Regions from separate parts of the Lentzea sp. NPDC102401 genome, predicted to be linked through region 2. Evidence: riboswitches for the same ligand, from Rfam matches in the RefSeq annotation. Region 2 holds a riboswitch; the other holds the start of a gene.
What was found. Region 2 has a riboswitch for thiamine pyrophosphate ahead of ACIRG5_RS29605 (thiamine ABC transporter substrate binding subunit). Riboswitches for the same ligand answer to the same signal wherever they lie in the genome.
Positions count from the first base shown of each region.

Region 1: another riboswitch for thiamine pyrophosphate. It lies ahead of ACIRG5_RS33680 (FAD-dependent oxidoreductase); the one in region 2 lies ahead of ACIRG5_RS29605 (thiamine ABC transporter substrate binding subunit).

Region 1 is NZ_JBIWKS010000011.1:260,110-267,335, reverse strand. Features, by position in the region: gene ACIRG5_RS33705 (S1 family peptidase) at 1-123, shown strand, start outside; gene ACIRG5_RS33700 (NADP-dependent oxidoreductase) at 175-1,074, opposite strand; gene ACIRG5_RS33695 (TetR/AcrR family transcriptional regulator) at 1,124-1,681, shown strand; gene ACIRG5_RS33690 (dioxygenase) at 1,674-2,435, opposite strand; gene thiE (thiamine phosphate synthase) at 2,467-3,105, opposite strand; TPP riboswitch at 3,132-3,243, shown strand; gene ACIRG5_RS33680 (FAD-dependent oxidoreductase) at 3,238-4,194, shown strand; gene thiS (sulfur carrier protein ThiS) at 4,191-4,391, shown strand; gene ACIRG5_RS33670 (thiazole synthase) at 4,393-5,148, shown strand; gene ACIRG5_RS33665 (MarR family winged helix-turn-helix transcriptional regulator) at 5,225-5,668, shown strand; gene thiD (bifunctional hydroxymethylpyrimidine kinase/phosphomethylpyrimidine kinase) at 5,782-6,597, opposite strand; gene thiC (phosphomethylpyrimidine synthase ThiC) at 6,594-7,226, opposite strand, start outside.
Region 2 is NZ_JBIWKS010000009.1:243,870-251,095, forward strand. Features, by position in the region: gene ACIRG5_RS29595 (ABC transporter ATP-binding protein) at 1-305, opposite strand, end outside; gene ACIRG5_RS29600 (ABC transporter permease) at 305-1,912, opposite strand; gene ACIRG5_RS29605 (thiamine ABC transporter substrate binding subunit) at 1,888-2,886, opposite strand; TPP riboswitch at 2,880-2,992, opposite strand; gene ACIRG5_RS29610 (4a-hydroxytetrahydrobiopterin dehydratase) at 3,024-3,317, shown strand; gene ACIRG5_RS29615 (glycoside hydrolase family 88 protein) at 3,377-4,360, shown strand; gene ACIRG5_RS29620 (mannosyltransferase) at 4,277-5,491, opposite strand; gene ACIRG5_RS29625 (DUF6131 family protein) at 5,769-5,924, opposite strand; gene ACIRG5_RS29630 (BTAD domain-containing putative transcriptional regulator) at 5,987-7,226, opposite strand, start outside.

The DNA of each region.
Region 1 (7,226 bases), on a different contig from region 2:
TTCGGCCAGGCCCAGGGCGTGACGTCCGGCGGTTCTGGCAACTGCTCGTCCGGCGGCACCACGTACTTCCAGCCGGTGAACCCGATCCTGTCGCGTTACGGCCTCACCCTCACGCGGGGCTAGGCACCAGCTGAAAGCGCCGTGGCACCTCGGTGTCACGGCGCTTTCGCGTTCTCAGACGAGCACGATCTTGCCGTGGGCGTGCCCGGTCTCGCTCAGCCTGTGGGCGTCGGCGCCCTGGGCGAGCGGGAAGACCTCGGCCAGCGGAACGGTGAACGCGCCCTGCTCGGCGAGGGCCGCCGCGATCGCGAGGCCGTACAGCGCCTGGGGATCGGCACCGGGGCCGCCCGCCGTGTGGGTCAGCCGGATCCCGTGGTCGCCGGACAGGTCGGCGATCGTCACCACGCGATCCGGTGAGCCCGCGATCGAGATGAGGTCGGGCACCGTGCCCGCGCAGTGCAGGACGGCGTCGACCGCGCCCACCCGGTCCGCCAGGCCTTCGCCGTAGACGACCGGCGTCGCGCCCAGCGAGGCGACGAAGTCCTGCGTCGCCGGCCCCGCGGTGCCGACCACCTTCACTCCCCGCGCGGCCGCCAGCTGGATCGCCACCGTGCCGACGCCGCCCGCCGCGCCCGCGATCAGCAACGTCGTGCCGTCGCGCACCCCGAGCAGGTCCAGCGCCCTGGTGGCGGTCTCCACGTTGGCCGCGGCGCCGCCCGCCTGCTCCCAGCTCAGTGCCGCCGGCTTCGGTGCCCACGCGGCCAGCACCGCGAACTCGGCGTTGGCTCCGCCGAGCAGGGCCAGGTCGACCACGCCGAACACCTCGTCGCCCTGGTTCACGCCGGTCACCCCCTCGCCGACCTCGTCGACGACACCGGCCGCGTCCACGCCGGGCACGTGCGGCAACGGCAACCGCTCGCCGAACATCCCGGAGCGGAGGTACGTGTCCCCGGGAGTGACCCCGGAGGCGCGCACGGCGATGCGGACCTGGCCGGGACCCGCGTGCGGTTCGGCGATCTCGGCCACCTGCAGGAGGTCGGCGGGTCCGTACTGGGTGAACTGAAGTGCTCGCATGGCGGCGAAATTAGTGGAACAGGGCGTCCACTTAGCCGAAACTGAGACGGTGACGGTGGAACTGACTCAGAACCTGCGTTCGGACGCCCAGGACAACCGCGACCGGATCCTGGTCGTGGCACGCGAGGCCTTCGCCTCGGAAGGCCTGGACGTGCCGATGCGCGAGATCGCCCGCAGGGCCGGGGTCGGTCCGGCGACCCTCTACCGCCGTTTCCCCACCAAGGAGGCGCTCCTGGTGGAGGCGTTCTCGGAGCGGCTGGCGGCCTGCACGGCCGCGGTGGACGAGGGCCTGGCGAACCCGGATCCCTGGCAGGGGTTCTGCCGGACCGTGGAGCAGGTGTGCCTGCTGCACGTGCTCGACCGCGGGTTCTCGGCGGCGTTCACGAGCGCCTATCCCAAGGCGATCGACTTCGCCTCGGTGCGCGAGACGTCGTTCCGCTCGCTCGCCGAACTCATCCGGCGGGCGAAGGCGACCGGGCGGCTGCGGGCCGACTTCTCGGTCGACGACGTGGTGCTGCTCCTGATGGCGAGCGGGGGCGTCCGATCGGGGACGCCCGCGATCGCGCGGCGGCTCGCCACGCTGTTCCTGGAGGGAGCGGCTAGCTGAACTGCACGGACCGCTTCGAGAGGCCGTACCAGAAGCCGTCGACGCTGGTGCGGGCCTTCTCGTCGCTGGCGGCGCCGAGCGCCACGAACAACGGCGCGAAGTGCTCAGTCCTCGGATGTGCGATCCCGGCGGCCGGCGCCTTCTGCTGGAAGTCGAGCAACGCGTCGACGTCGCCGTTCGCGAGCTGCTGGTGCGCCCAGTCGTCGAACTCCTTCGACCACGACGGCGGCTCGTAGTCCGGTCCGGCCGGGAAGTTCACGCAGCTCAGGTTGTGCGTCATGAACCCGCTGCCGACGATCAGGACGTTCCTGTCCCGCAGCGGCGCCAGTTTGCGGCCGATCTCGTGCAGCTCACGCGGGTCGAGCGTGGGCATCGACATCTGCAGCACCGGCACGTCGGCGTCCGGGAACATCTCCTTCAACGGCACGTAGGCGCCGTGGTCGAGCCCGCGCGCCTCGTCCTGCTCGACGTGGCCGCCGAGGAGCTTGCGGACGTCGGCGGCGAGTTCCGGTGCGCCCGGCGCCTCGTACTCGACGTCGTAGTACCGCTGCGGGAAGCCCCAGAAGTCGTAGACCAGCGGCACGGTCGTCGTCGCGCCGATGGTCGTCGGCGCCTCCTCCCAGTGCGCGGAGACCATGAGCACGGCCTCCGGGCGCGGGAGGGTGGCGGACCAGTCCTTGAGCTCTCTGGTCCACGTCTCGTCATCAGCCAGCGGGGGAGCCCCGTGGCTCAGGTACAGCACAGGTGCGCTCACGTCATCGAGAGTACGCCCGTTTGTTCAAATTTCAACTAGTAAGTTCAGTTTTGAACGACTCGGCGGCCCTGCGCGGGTCCTCGGCGTCGGTGATCGCCCGGACGACGACCACTCGGGTGGCTCCTGCCAGGAGCACTTCGCGGAGGTTGGTGAGGTCGATGCCGCCGATGGCGAACCAGGGGCGCTCGGACTTCGTGGCCCGGACGAGGTCGAGGCCCGGTGCCGGACGACCCGGCTTGGTCGGGGTCGGCCAGCACGGGCCGGTGCAGAAGTAGTCCACGCCGGGTTCTTCGGCTGCCGCGGTCATCTGGTCGACGTCGTGGGTGGAGCGGCCGATCACCACCTCGTCGCCGACGATCCGGCGGGCGAGCGGGACGGGCAGGTCGTCCTGGCCGAGGTGCAGGACGTCGGCCTGTACGGCGTGGGCGATGTCGGCGCGGTCGTTGACGGCGAGGAGCCTGCCGTGGCGTTCGGTGGCCTCGGCGAGGATCTCGATCGCCTCGATCTCCTGCTTCGCCTCCAGTGACTTGTCCCGCAACTGGATGATGTCGACACCGCCCGCGAGCGCCGCGTCCGCGAACTCGGCCAGATCGGGCCGGTCCGGCGTGCAGAGGTAGAGCGTCGCGTCGGCGAGTCGTTGCCTGATCAGGTTTCCGTCGAGTCCTGGCACGTACGCACGTTAACCGTTATGTTGAAGCCGGTCCGCACGGGAGCCTGGAGAACACCGGGCTGAGAGGGAGCGTGGTTCGCTCCGACCGTCGAACCTGATCCGGGTCATGCCGGCGCAGGGAGCGTGAATGCCTTGAGCAGTGTGGAAGTGGCCGTCCGGGGTGGCGGTGTCATCGGGCTGTCCGTGGCTCTTGCCGCGGCACGGGCCGGGTTCTCGGTCTCCGTGTTCGACGACGGCTCGCCGCACGCGGGATCGCGGGTCGCTGGCGGGATGCTCGCCCCGTTGACGGAGGCCTGGCCGGGCGAGGAAGCCGTGGTGGCGCAGGGTGTCGAGGCGCTCGCGTTGTGGCCCTCGTTCGCTGCCTCGATCGGAGTTCCGCTGTTCACGGCGGGGACGCTGGCCGTTGGTACGCAACCCGGTGACCTCGCCGATCTGCGCCACGCGGGGGAGTTGCTGACCTCGCGGGAGATCCGCGCACTCGAACCTTCTCTTGGCCCGGCGGTTCGCGGTGGCGTGTACGCGTCGGGCGATCTGGCCGTCGACAACCGCGTGCTGCTTTCCGCACTGTGGAAGGCTTGTCTGGACGCCGGTGTTGTGTCCTCAGTGGACGGCAGGGTCACGGTGATCGCCGCCGGAGCGTGGAGCGGTGCGTTGCATCCCGCGTTGAAGGACGTGATCCGGCCGGTCAAGGGCGAGATTCTGCGGCTGACCCATCGGCCCGGCGCGTTGCCACCGCCTCGCCACACGATCCGCGCGTTGGTGTCGGGCCGTCCGGTGTACCTCGTTCCACGAGACGACGGCCTGGTCGTCGGCGCGACCCAGTACGAGGCCGGGTTCGACACCGACGTGTCCGTCGCGGGCGTGCGGGACCTGTTGCGGGACGCGGAAACCGTGCTGCCGGGCATCGCCGAGTACGCGCTGACCGAGGCCGCCGTCGGGTTCCGCGCGGGCAGTCCGGACAACGTCCCGATCGTGCGGTGGCTGGAGCCCGGCGTCATCGCGGCGACCGGTCACCACCGCAACGGCCTGCTGCTGGCCCCGCACACCGCTCGGCTCGTCGTCGATCTGCTCCAGGGAGGAAGTTCGTGAAGGCACAGGTGAACGGGGCTTCCCGTGACTTGGCGGAGGGCACGTCGGTGGCCGCGGTCGTGACGCTGGTGGGAGCGCCCGAGAAGGGCGTGGCCGTGGCGCTGGACGGCACCGTGGTGCCGAGGGCGTTGTGGGACTCCACGATCGTGCCGGACGGCGGCGTGGTCGAGGTGCTGACCGCGGTCCAGGGAGGCTGACGTGGACGATCCGCTGATCATCGCGGGCCGGGAGTTCCGGTCCAGGCTCATCACCGGCACCGGCGGTGCCGCGAACCTCTCGGTGCTGGAACGGGCCCTGGTCGCGTCCGGCACCGAGCTGACCACCGTGGCCATGCGCCGGGTCGACGCGGCGGGCCAGACCGGTGTGCTGGAGTTGTTGCGGAGACTGGGAATCGAGGTCCTGCCGAACACCGCGGGCTGCCGCACGTCCGCCGAGGCCGTGCTGACCGCGCAGCTGGCGCGGGAGGCGCTGGAGACCAACTGGGTCAAGCTGGAGGTCGTCCACGACGAGGAGACGCTGCTGCCGGACCCGGTCGAGCTGCTCGACGCGGCCGAACGGCTGGTCCGGGACGGCTTCGTGGTCCTGCCGTACACCAACGACGATCCGGTGCTCGCGCTGAAGCTCCAGGACATCGGCTGTGCGACGGTCATGCCGTTGGGCTCTCCCATCGGTACGGGTCTCGGCATCCGCAACCCGCACAACATCGAGCTGATCACTTCCCGCGCATCTGTTCCAGTGGTGCTCGACGCGGGCATCGGCACGGCGTCGGACGCGGCCCTCGCGATGGAACTCGGCTGCTCAGCGGTGCTGCTGGCGACAGCCGTCACACGGGCGCAGGACCCGGAACGGATGGGCGCCGCCATGCGTTGTGCGGTCGAGGGCGGACGGCTGGCGCGCCTGGCCGGACGAATTCCACAACGCTTTTGGGCCCAAGCGTCTTCGCCGGGACGCTGAGGTCGCTACCGTGGGTGCACACGTGTTGGGGGATGATTGAGAACTACCTGAATCCCGCCGAGGAGGACGACAAGCCGTGACGGCCCCCATTGACGCCGAGGTCGAGGACGCGACCGCGCGCCTGTACCTGGCGATCGGCCGGCTGGCCCGGTTGCTGCGACGCACCGGTTCCCCCGGACTCGGCCCCGGCGCGGTCTCCGCGCTGGCCACCCTCGCCCGCTGCGGCCCCATGCGCCTCGGCGACCTGGCGAACAAGGAGGGCGTGGCGCCGCCGACGTTGTCCCGCATCGTCGCCGCGCTGGTGGAAGCCGGTTACGTGAAGCGCGAACCCGACCCGCAGGACGGCCGCGCCTGGCTCGCCACACCCACGCCCGAGGGCGAGACGATGGTGTCCGGCGTGCGGTCCGCGCGGGTGCGCGAGCTGCAGCGGCGGATCGAACAGCTGACGCCGGAGCACGTTTCGGCTCTGGTGCACGCCCTGGACGCGCTGGAGACGCTGGTCGGCGAAGAGCCCAAGTAGCACCGTTCGTGACTGTGCACGGCTACCCCGTCTCGATCAGGGGCGTTGCCGTCCGGGTACAGGCGCTCGATCACGACGTGGTTCGAGCGCCTGCGTCACGAATCAGCGCCGGGCTAGCTGTCGAGCCTCCACAGCGGCGACACCGGACCGACGCCGCCACCCAGCGGATAGGCCGCGGCCACCGACTTCACGATGAACTCCTTGCCGAACCGCACGGCTTCCGGCACCGAGGCACCCTTCGACAGCGCCGAGCTGATCGACGACGCCAAGGTGTCGCCGCTGCCGTGCGTGTGCTTGGTGTCGTAGCGAGGGCCAGGCAGTTCGATGAACTCGCTGCCGTTGTAGAGCAGGTCGAGGCACTCCGGGTCGTCCCACATGTGGCCGCCCTTCACGAGCACCCACTCCGGCCCCAAGGCGTGCAACGCCTCCGCCGCCACGCGCTGGTCCGCGCGGTCCTTCACCGCGATGCCGGTGATCAGCCGCACCTCGTCCAGGTTCGGCGTCACCAGCGTCGCGCGTGGGAACAGCAGGCCGCGCAACGCGTCCAGGGCGTTGTCGGCGAGCAGTTGGTCGCCGTGCATGGACGCCGAGACCGGGTCGACGACGAACGGCGTCTTCCCCGAGCCGATGCCGACGCGGTCCAGGGCCGGGGTGATGGCCTCGATGATCCGCGCCGACGCGAGCATTCCGGTCTTCGCGGCCTGCACGCCGATGTCCTCGGCCACCGAGACGATCTGCGCCGCGACGACGTCCGCCGGGATCTCCGAGACTCCCGTGACGCCCAGCGAGTTCTGGACCGTCACGGCCGTCAGTGCGACGCAGCCGTGCACTCCGCACGCGAAGAGCGTGCGGAGGTCGGCCTGGATGCCCGCACCACCGCCGGAATCGCTTCCGGCGATGGTGAGGACCCTGGGTGGTGCCGTGGTCACGAAGTCTCCACGACCGGGAGGTAGACCTTGTTGCCCGTGTTGGCGAACTCGCCGGACTTCTCCGCCATGCCCGCCTCGATCGCCTCCACTGTGGACAGTCCGCGTTCCTCGGCGTAGCGCCGCACGTCCTGCGTGATCTTCATGGAGCAGAACTTCGGCCCGCACATCGAGCAGAAGTGCGCCGTCTTCGCCGGTTCCGCGGGGAGCGTCTCGTCGTGGAACGAGCGCGCGGTGTCCGGATCGAGCGACAGGTTGAACTGGTCCTCCCAGCGGAACTCGAAGCGCGCCTTGGACAACGCGTCGTCCCAGTCCTGGACGCCGGGGTGGCCCTTGGCGAGGTCCGCGCTGTGCGCCGCGATCTTGTACGTGATCACGCCGGTCTTCACGTCGTCGCGGTTCGGCAGGCCGAGGTGCTCCTTCGGCGTGACGTAGCAGAGCATCGCGGTGCCCAGCCAGCCGATCTGCGCCGCGCCGATCGCGGACGTGATGTGGTCGTACGCCGGCGCGATGTCCGTGGCCAGCGGCCCGAGGGTGTAGAACGGCGCCTCACCGCACCACTCCTCCTCCAGCCGGACGTTCTCGGCGATCTTGTGCATCGGCACGTGGCCGGGGCCCTCGATCATCACCTG
Region 2 (7,226 bases):
TTCATCCGCAGGCCGAAGGCCACGTTCCCGGCGACCGTCCGGTGCGGGAACAGCTGCCCGTCCTGGAAGACCAGCCCGAACTCGCGCCGGTGCACCGGAACGCTGGCCAGGTCCGAGGAATCCCACCGCACCGCGCCGGCAGACGGCTTCTCCAGCCCCGCCACGGTGCGCAGCAACGTCGACTTCCCGCACCCCGACGGCCCGAGCAACGCCACGACCTCGCCGTCCGCCACCGACAGCGACACGTCCGACACCGCGGCCGTCTGTCCATAACGGACGGTGATCGAGTCCAGTTCCAGCGCCATCAGAACTCCCCGCTGCTCGGCACGCGCAACCGCTCGATCAGCAGCACGCACCCGACCGTCACGACCATCAGCAACGCGCACGCCGCATAGGCCATCTGGCTGTTCAACTCCCCCGGCCGCGACATCAGCCGCGCGATCACCACCGGCAGCGTCGGCGCGTCCGGGCGGGCCAGGAAGCTCGTCGCGCCGAACTCCCCCAGCGCCACCACGAACCCGAACCCGGCCGCCGCCACCAACGACCGCCCGACCAGCGGCAGGTCCACCTCACGCCACACCCGCAGCGGTGAGGCACCCAGCGTCGCCGCCGCCTGCCGCAGCCGTTCGTCGACCGCCCGCAGGACCGGCAGCACCATCCGCACGATCAACGGCGTGACCACCAGCGCCTGCGCCAGCGGCACCAGCATCGGCGACGTGCGGAAGTCGCCGGGCAACGCGTCCATCGTGATCAGGTAGCCGAAACCGACCGTCACCGCGGACACCCCGAGCGGCAGCATCAGCGCGGTGTCGAGCACCTCGGAGACGCGACTCCCCGACCGCCGCAACCCGACCAGCACCACCGCCGAGAACACCCCGACCACCAACGCCACGAGCGTCGCGTCGAAGGCCGTCCGCAGCGAGTTCACCGCGGCGTCGATCCCCGTCACCGCCAGCGTCCCGCGGTCGCCACGGGAGTTCAGCGCCACGTAGCCGGCGAAGCTCCAGCCGTCCCGAGTGGACAGTGACCGCGTCACCAGCCCGACCACGGGCGTCAGCAACGCCACCACCACGGCAAAGGCAGCAAAGACCACGTACCACTCGCCGCCGGACGGCCGTCGCGCCAGCTCTTCCCTGCCCCGCAACGCCAGCGCGGTCTCCCGGCGCCGCCGCGCCAGAGCGCCCAGCACCAGCACCGCGAGCACGGCGAGGAACTGCAACAACGACAGAGCCGCCGCCCCGGACAGGTCGAACAGTTCGACCGTCCGCAGGTAGATCTCGGTCTCCAGCGTCCGGTACCGCGACCCGCCCAGCACCAGCACGACGCCGAAACTCGTGGCACAGAAGAGGAACACGACCGCCGCAGCCGACCCGATCGCCGGCGCCAACGCCGGCAGCACGACCGACACGAACGCTCGCGGACGGGAAGCCCCAAGCGCCCGCGCCGCGTCCTCAGCTCGTCGATCCGTGTGCGCCCACAGCCCGCCCACTGTCCGCGCGACCACGGCCACGTTGAAGAACGCGTTCGCCAGCACGATCGGCAACACACCGCCGTCCGGCCAGAACGTCCGGAAAGCCAGACCCACCACCACGGTCGGCAGCACGAACGGCACCATCACCGCGGCCCGGATCACGCCGAGACCGCGGATCCGGCAGCGTGCCAGCACGAACGCCAGCGGCATCCCGGCGACGACTGCCACTACCGTCGACGCCAGGGCCTGTCCCAGCGTGAACCCGACGAGTTCCCAGGTGTCGCCGTCGACGAGCGCCGCGGTCACGCCGCCTTCGCTCAGCCCGAGCGACACGATCGCCAGCACGGGCCACGCGAAGAACAAACCCAGGAAGGCCAGCGGCAGCAGCGCCGCCGCCGACCACCCCGTGCGGGAACTCAGCCCTGCACGAGCTTGCGCCACTGCTCGACCCACGCTTCGCGGTTGTCCTTCACCTTGTCCGCGGGAAGCGACTGCGGTGAGGACGGCAACGGCGCGTCCTTGGCCCACGACTCGGGCAGCGCGACACCCTCACGCGACGGGTAGACGTACATCTGCTCGGCCACCTGGGCCTGGAACTTCTCGCCCAGCAGGAAGTCGAGGACCTTCTTGGCGTCCTCGGTGTTCTTGGCCCCGGACAGCACACCCGCGTACTCGACCTGGCGGTAGCAGGTGTCCAGCACGGCCTTGGTCTTGCCGCCTTCAGCCGACGGCGACGACGCGTAGGACACGACGATCGGCCGGTCGCCCTTGGTGGCGGAGAACTCCTGGTTGTAGGCCTCTTCCCAGCCACTCACGACCTTGACGCCGTTGGCCTTGAGCTTCGTCCAGTAGTCCTGCCAGCCGTTCTCGCCGTACTTGGCGATCGTGCCGAGCAGGAACGCGAGACCGGGCGAGGACGTGGCCGGGTTCTCGACGACCAGCTTGTCCTTGAACTTCGGGTCGGCCAGGTCGTCGTACGACTTCGGCTCGACGCCGCCGAGCTTGGCCGGGTCGATGTTCAGGCACACGTCACCGACGTCGACGGCCTGCAGGCGGTTCGACTCGTCCGCCTTGTACCGCTGAGCGCCCTTCGAGGCCTCCGGCGATGCGTACTCGGCGAACACGCCCTCGTTCAAAGCCCGCGAGGCGAACGTCGAGTCGACGCCGAACGCGACGTCGCCGATCGGGTTCGCCTTGGTGAGCACCAGCTTGTTCGTCAGTTCGCCCGCGTCACCGCTCGCGATCTGCTTCACGGTGATTCCCGAGGACTTCTGGAACTCGTCCAGAACCTCGGGCTTCACGACGAACGAGTCGTGCGTCACCAATGTGACCTCGTGCGTCTGTGGCGCGGTCGAAGTACCGGCCGAACAACCGGTCAGCACCAGAGCAGCGCAAACAGCAAAAATCTTTCTCACGTCAAATCTCTCCCTACGCCGGTATGACCCGGATCAGGTGGACGGTCGAGGGCTTGCGAGCCCTCCTCTCAGCCCGGCGCTTCACCGGACTCCCGTGGCAACGCGCAGCCTACGTGACGTGGTGGGACGATCAGGACATGGCCGAGCTGTTGAGCGACGATCAGTTGAACGACGTGCTGCCCAAGCTGCCCGACTGGGGCGCCCAGGACGCGGCGCTGGTCCGGACCGTGGAGCTGGCGAGCTTCTCCCAAGCGATCATGGTCGTGAACCGGATCGCGGAGATCGCCGAGAACGACAACCACCACCCGGACATCGACATCCGCTACAAGACGCTGACATTCCGCCTGAGCACCCACTACAAGGGAGGAATCACCGCGCTCGACGTGTCCCTCGCCGAGGAAATCGACGGAGTCCTGGACGCGATGAGCTGATTCGGTCAAGATGTGCGCTGCCGCCGCCCGCGGACAGGAGAGGGAACACCCTCATGCGGTTGCGCACATCATTTTTCTGCCTGGTTCTCACCGGGACATTGACCGCGTTTCCGGCCGGTGCGAACGCCGTGCCGTGTGCCGTGACGGACACGATGATCAAGGCCAGCGCCACCTGGGTCACCAAGGGTTCCGATCTCGCGGCGAACAACTGGTCCAACGCGAACTTCCACGTCGGCAACCTCGCCCAGGTGCGAACCACCGGGATCAGCAACCACAAGACGTGGCCCTGGGTGCAGGCGAACTCCTACCTGCTGCCGCTGGACCCGGCGAACCCCTTCGCCCCGGATGCCCAGTCGACCGGTGAGCCGTACCTCGACGTGGCGTACTTCCACCCGGAGCCCGAGGTGCTGCAGCCGTTGCGCAACAACCTGCGCGCCCAGGTGAAGGACGGGAAGACGCACTACTGGAAGTCGCCGGACGCGCTGAACATGGCGCTGCCGTCGTTCACCCGCGTCGCCGTGGCCGACGACGACCAGGCCATGCTCGACTACTCGTTCAGGTCGTACCGCAGCCTCAAGGCCCGGACGTTCAACGAGTTCACGGGCCTGTGGAGCCTGAACGTGCAGACGAACGGCTGGGCCGTGCAGGGTCTGGCCAAGGCGATGCTCGCGCTGCCGGCCGACCACCCGTACCGCGCCGAGTACGCCAAGACGTTGCGCAAGAGCGTGCAGACGCTCAAGTTCCTGCAGCGCCACGACGGCTTCTGGGGCAGCACCGGCAAGGACTCCGCGGCCACCGCGATGATCACTTATGCGATCGCCGCCGGCATCAACGCGGGCGTGCTCGACCGGGAGACCTACCTGCCGCACGTCCAGAAGGGCTGGCAGGCCCTCCTGACCGCGCTGGACGCCGACGGAACGCTGGGCTGGGTCGCGGCCCGCAACTCGTGGAAGCCCGCGTCAGCCGGTGACACCGGTGGGTTCGCCGTGGGCAGCTTCCTCATCGCGGGGCAGCAGCTCGTCCCTCTCACGCCGGGTTGCTAGGCCGATCGCGACGAGCGTGAGCAGGCCCGCGGCCGGATAGCCCCAGCCGAGCGCCACGAAGACCCAGGGCCGCGGGAAGTCCCAGATGTTCGGCTGGGCGAGCAGCAGGAACGAGATCAGGTAGCCGCCGGTCAGCAGCACCCACAGGCCGGCGGTGATCTTGCACAGGAGGTGCCCGCCGGTGTAGATCAGCCACAGCAGGGCGGGCACCATCCACACCCAGTGGTGGCTCCACGAGATCGGCGAGACCAGCAGGCCGAGCATCTGGACGCTGACGATCAACGCCAGCGCGTCCTTGGTCCTGCTGACCGCGAACCACGTGAGCGCGGCCGCGACGAGCACGGCGACGATGTAGATCGGCCCGGTCTTCACGTCGTAACCGACCGTGCGACTCAGGGCGCCGCGCAGCGACTGGTTGATCGCGCTGCCGACCGGCCCGACGCGACTCGCGTCACCGAGCAGCTGGAACCAGAACTTGTCCGACTGGGACGGTGAGATGGCCCAGCCGATGCCGTACACCACGACAAAAGCGACGAACGACCACACAGCGGCCATCCACCGGCGCTGAATGAGGAAGTACAGCCCGGAAATCGCGGGCGTGAGCTTGATGCCCGCGGCGAAACCGACCCCGGCGCCGCCGACCCAGTTGCGCGCGCTGGCGAGCGTGCCGATCAGGATCGCGACGAGCACCAGGTTGATCTGGCCGTAGTTGAGCGTGGTGCGGACCGGCTCGATCCACAGCGTCAGCGCGGTCCACATCATGGCGCGGCGCGGGTCCTGCAGCTTCAGCAACTTCAGGCTGGTGCGCACGATGTAGTAGAGGCAGGCCAGGCAGAGCAGCTGCCAGATCCAGCGCGAGGCCTCCCACGGCACCCAGCTCATCGGCGTGAAGATCGCGGCCGCGAAGGGCGGGTAGGTGAACGGCAGCGGGAACACGTCCGCGTACTGGTCGAGCCGCCACTCGTAGAGGTCGCCGGAGAACAGGTGCGGCGACCCGTTGCGGTACACCAGCAGGTCGATCATGGTCATCTTCGCCTGGAACGCGACCATGAACAGGTGCCCGGCGACCGACAACGCGAGCAGCCACGGTGCTACGGAGAGCACACGCGCTTCCACAGCACGGAGTTTCACCCCGAAAACGTTACCCGAGGCAACGAAACGGGGTACCCCGGCGTCAATAGGACGGGAGAGATCGCAAGAGGGAGTTTTCTGATCATGTCTGTTGATCTTGTAGTTGCCGCTGTCGCCGCTCTGGCCATGCTGGGGGTCGCGTTCGGAGTGTTCGCCGCTGCCGCACGCGCTAAGAACAACGTGTAAGAGCTTGTAAGACAAGCAGAAGGGGGAGCCTCCACAAAGGAGGCTCCCCCTTCACCGTTTCCGAGGGGAGGAACGGTGATCTGGTGCGCGTTTAGAAGTAGTGCGCCCGTCCGCCGATCGGCTTGCCGACCGCGCCCAACACGGCGAGGATCGCGCCGATCACCAGGAGCACCACTCCCAGAGTCGTCAGGATGCTGATACCCATCAGCCACCCGACGACGAGCAGAATAAGACCGAGGACGATCATGACACCTCCAGGTGGGGAATCCTTTTCTGGATTACCCCGCGGGGGTCGGTACAAACCTCGCTTCATACATTCGTCACCGATGCAATCAGCTCCCGTGCCTGCTGCACTCCCTCGCTGCTGAAATGCTCCGCGTCCCGGGTGGCGTCGACGACCTCCAGCGCCTCGGTGAGGACGTCCCGCGCGCGGCCGTGATCCCCTGCGGCGATGAGAGCCTTCCCGAGCCTGATGAGGCAGTCGGCGACGTTGGTCCCTCCACGCATCGAGCGCCACACCTCCAACGCTCGCTCGTAACTGTCGACGGCCTCGGCATGACGGCCGAGACCGAGGTAGATGTCACCCAGCGTCTCGAGGTTCCCGGCCGGCCCCTCGTCCTGGCCGTTGTACTCGGTTTCAGCGAACTTCCCGGCCGCGCCCAGGCAGAGCTCGACCGCACGGGCGCCCTCACCCATGTTGTGGTGGGCTCTGCCGAGTGCGGCGAGGTGACGCCCCACCTCGTAGCTGTCGCTGTGGCCCTCCATCCGCGGGTGGACCTCCGCCAGCACGTCGAGCGCCTCCGCGAGGCGACCCTGCTTCTCGTAGGTGAACGCGAGGCCGCGCCGCAGGTGCGCCTCCGCGAGGACGTCGCCAGCGGGCTGTGCGCACCGGATCGCCTCCCGCAGGTGGAACTCACCGGCGTCGAAGTCGTTGAAGCTGATCAGCGTGGCGGCGAGCCTGCGGTGCATGAGGCTCTGCCCGTGGAAGTCGCCGAGCCGCTCCGCCGCCGCCAGCCCGAGGCGGTGCCCAGCCGCGATGTCGTTGAGGTACCCCTCTCTGGAGAGGTACCCGTGCATCACGAACATCACCTTCCAGGTGAAGTCGTCCGCCCCCAGTTCTCCCGCTCGTTCGGCGGCGGCGAGCATCACCCGGTGCTCGGCGGCGAACGTGGTCCACGCCGTGTCCACGTCCGGGATCGGGTCGAGGACCACACCTCTCGCGGGCGGTTCCGTGACGATCGGCGGGGAGTTGAACTGCAGTTGCTGCCAACACGCGTGTGCGGTGTGCAGGTAGTGGTCGAGCATCCGGCGCACTGCCGCGCCCCTCCGTTCGTCCGGCAGCTCACCCACGCGTTCGGCGGCGTAGTCCCGCAACAGGTCGTGCAGCAAGAACCGCCCGGCGTCCGTCGCGGTGACGAGGCTGCCCGCAACCAGTTCGAGCACGGCCTGCCGCGCCTGGTCCACCGGTAGCGCGGTGAGGCTCGCGGCGGCCTCCACCGCGAAGTCCGGGCCCGGATGCAGCCCCAGCAGCACGAACAGTTCGGCCGCC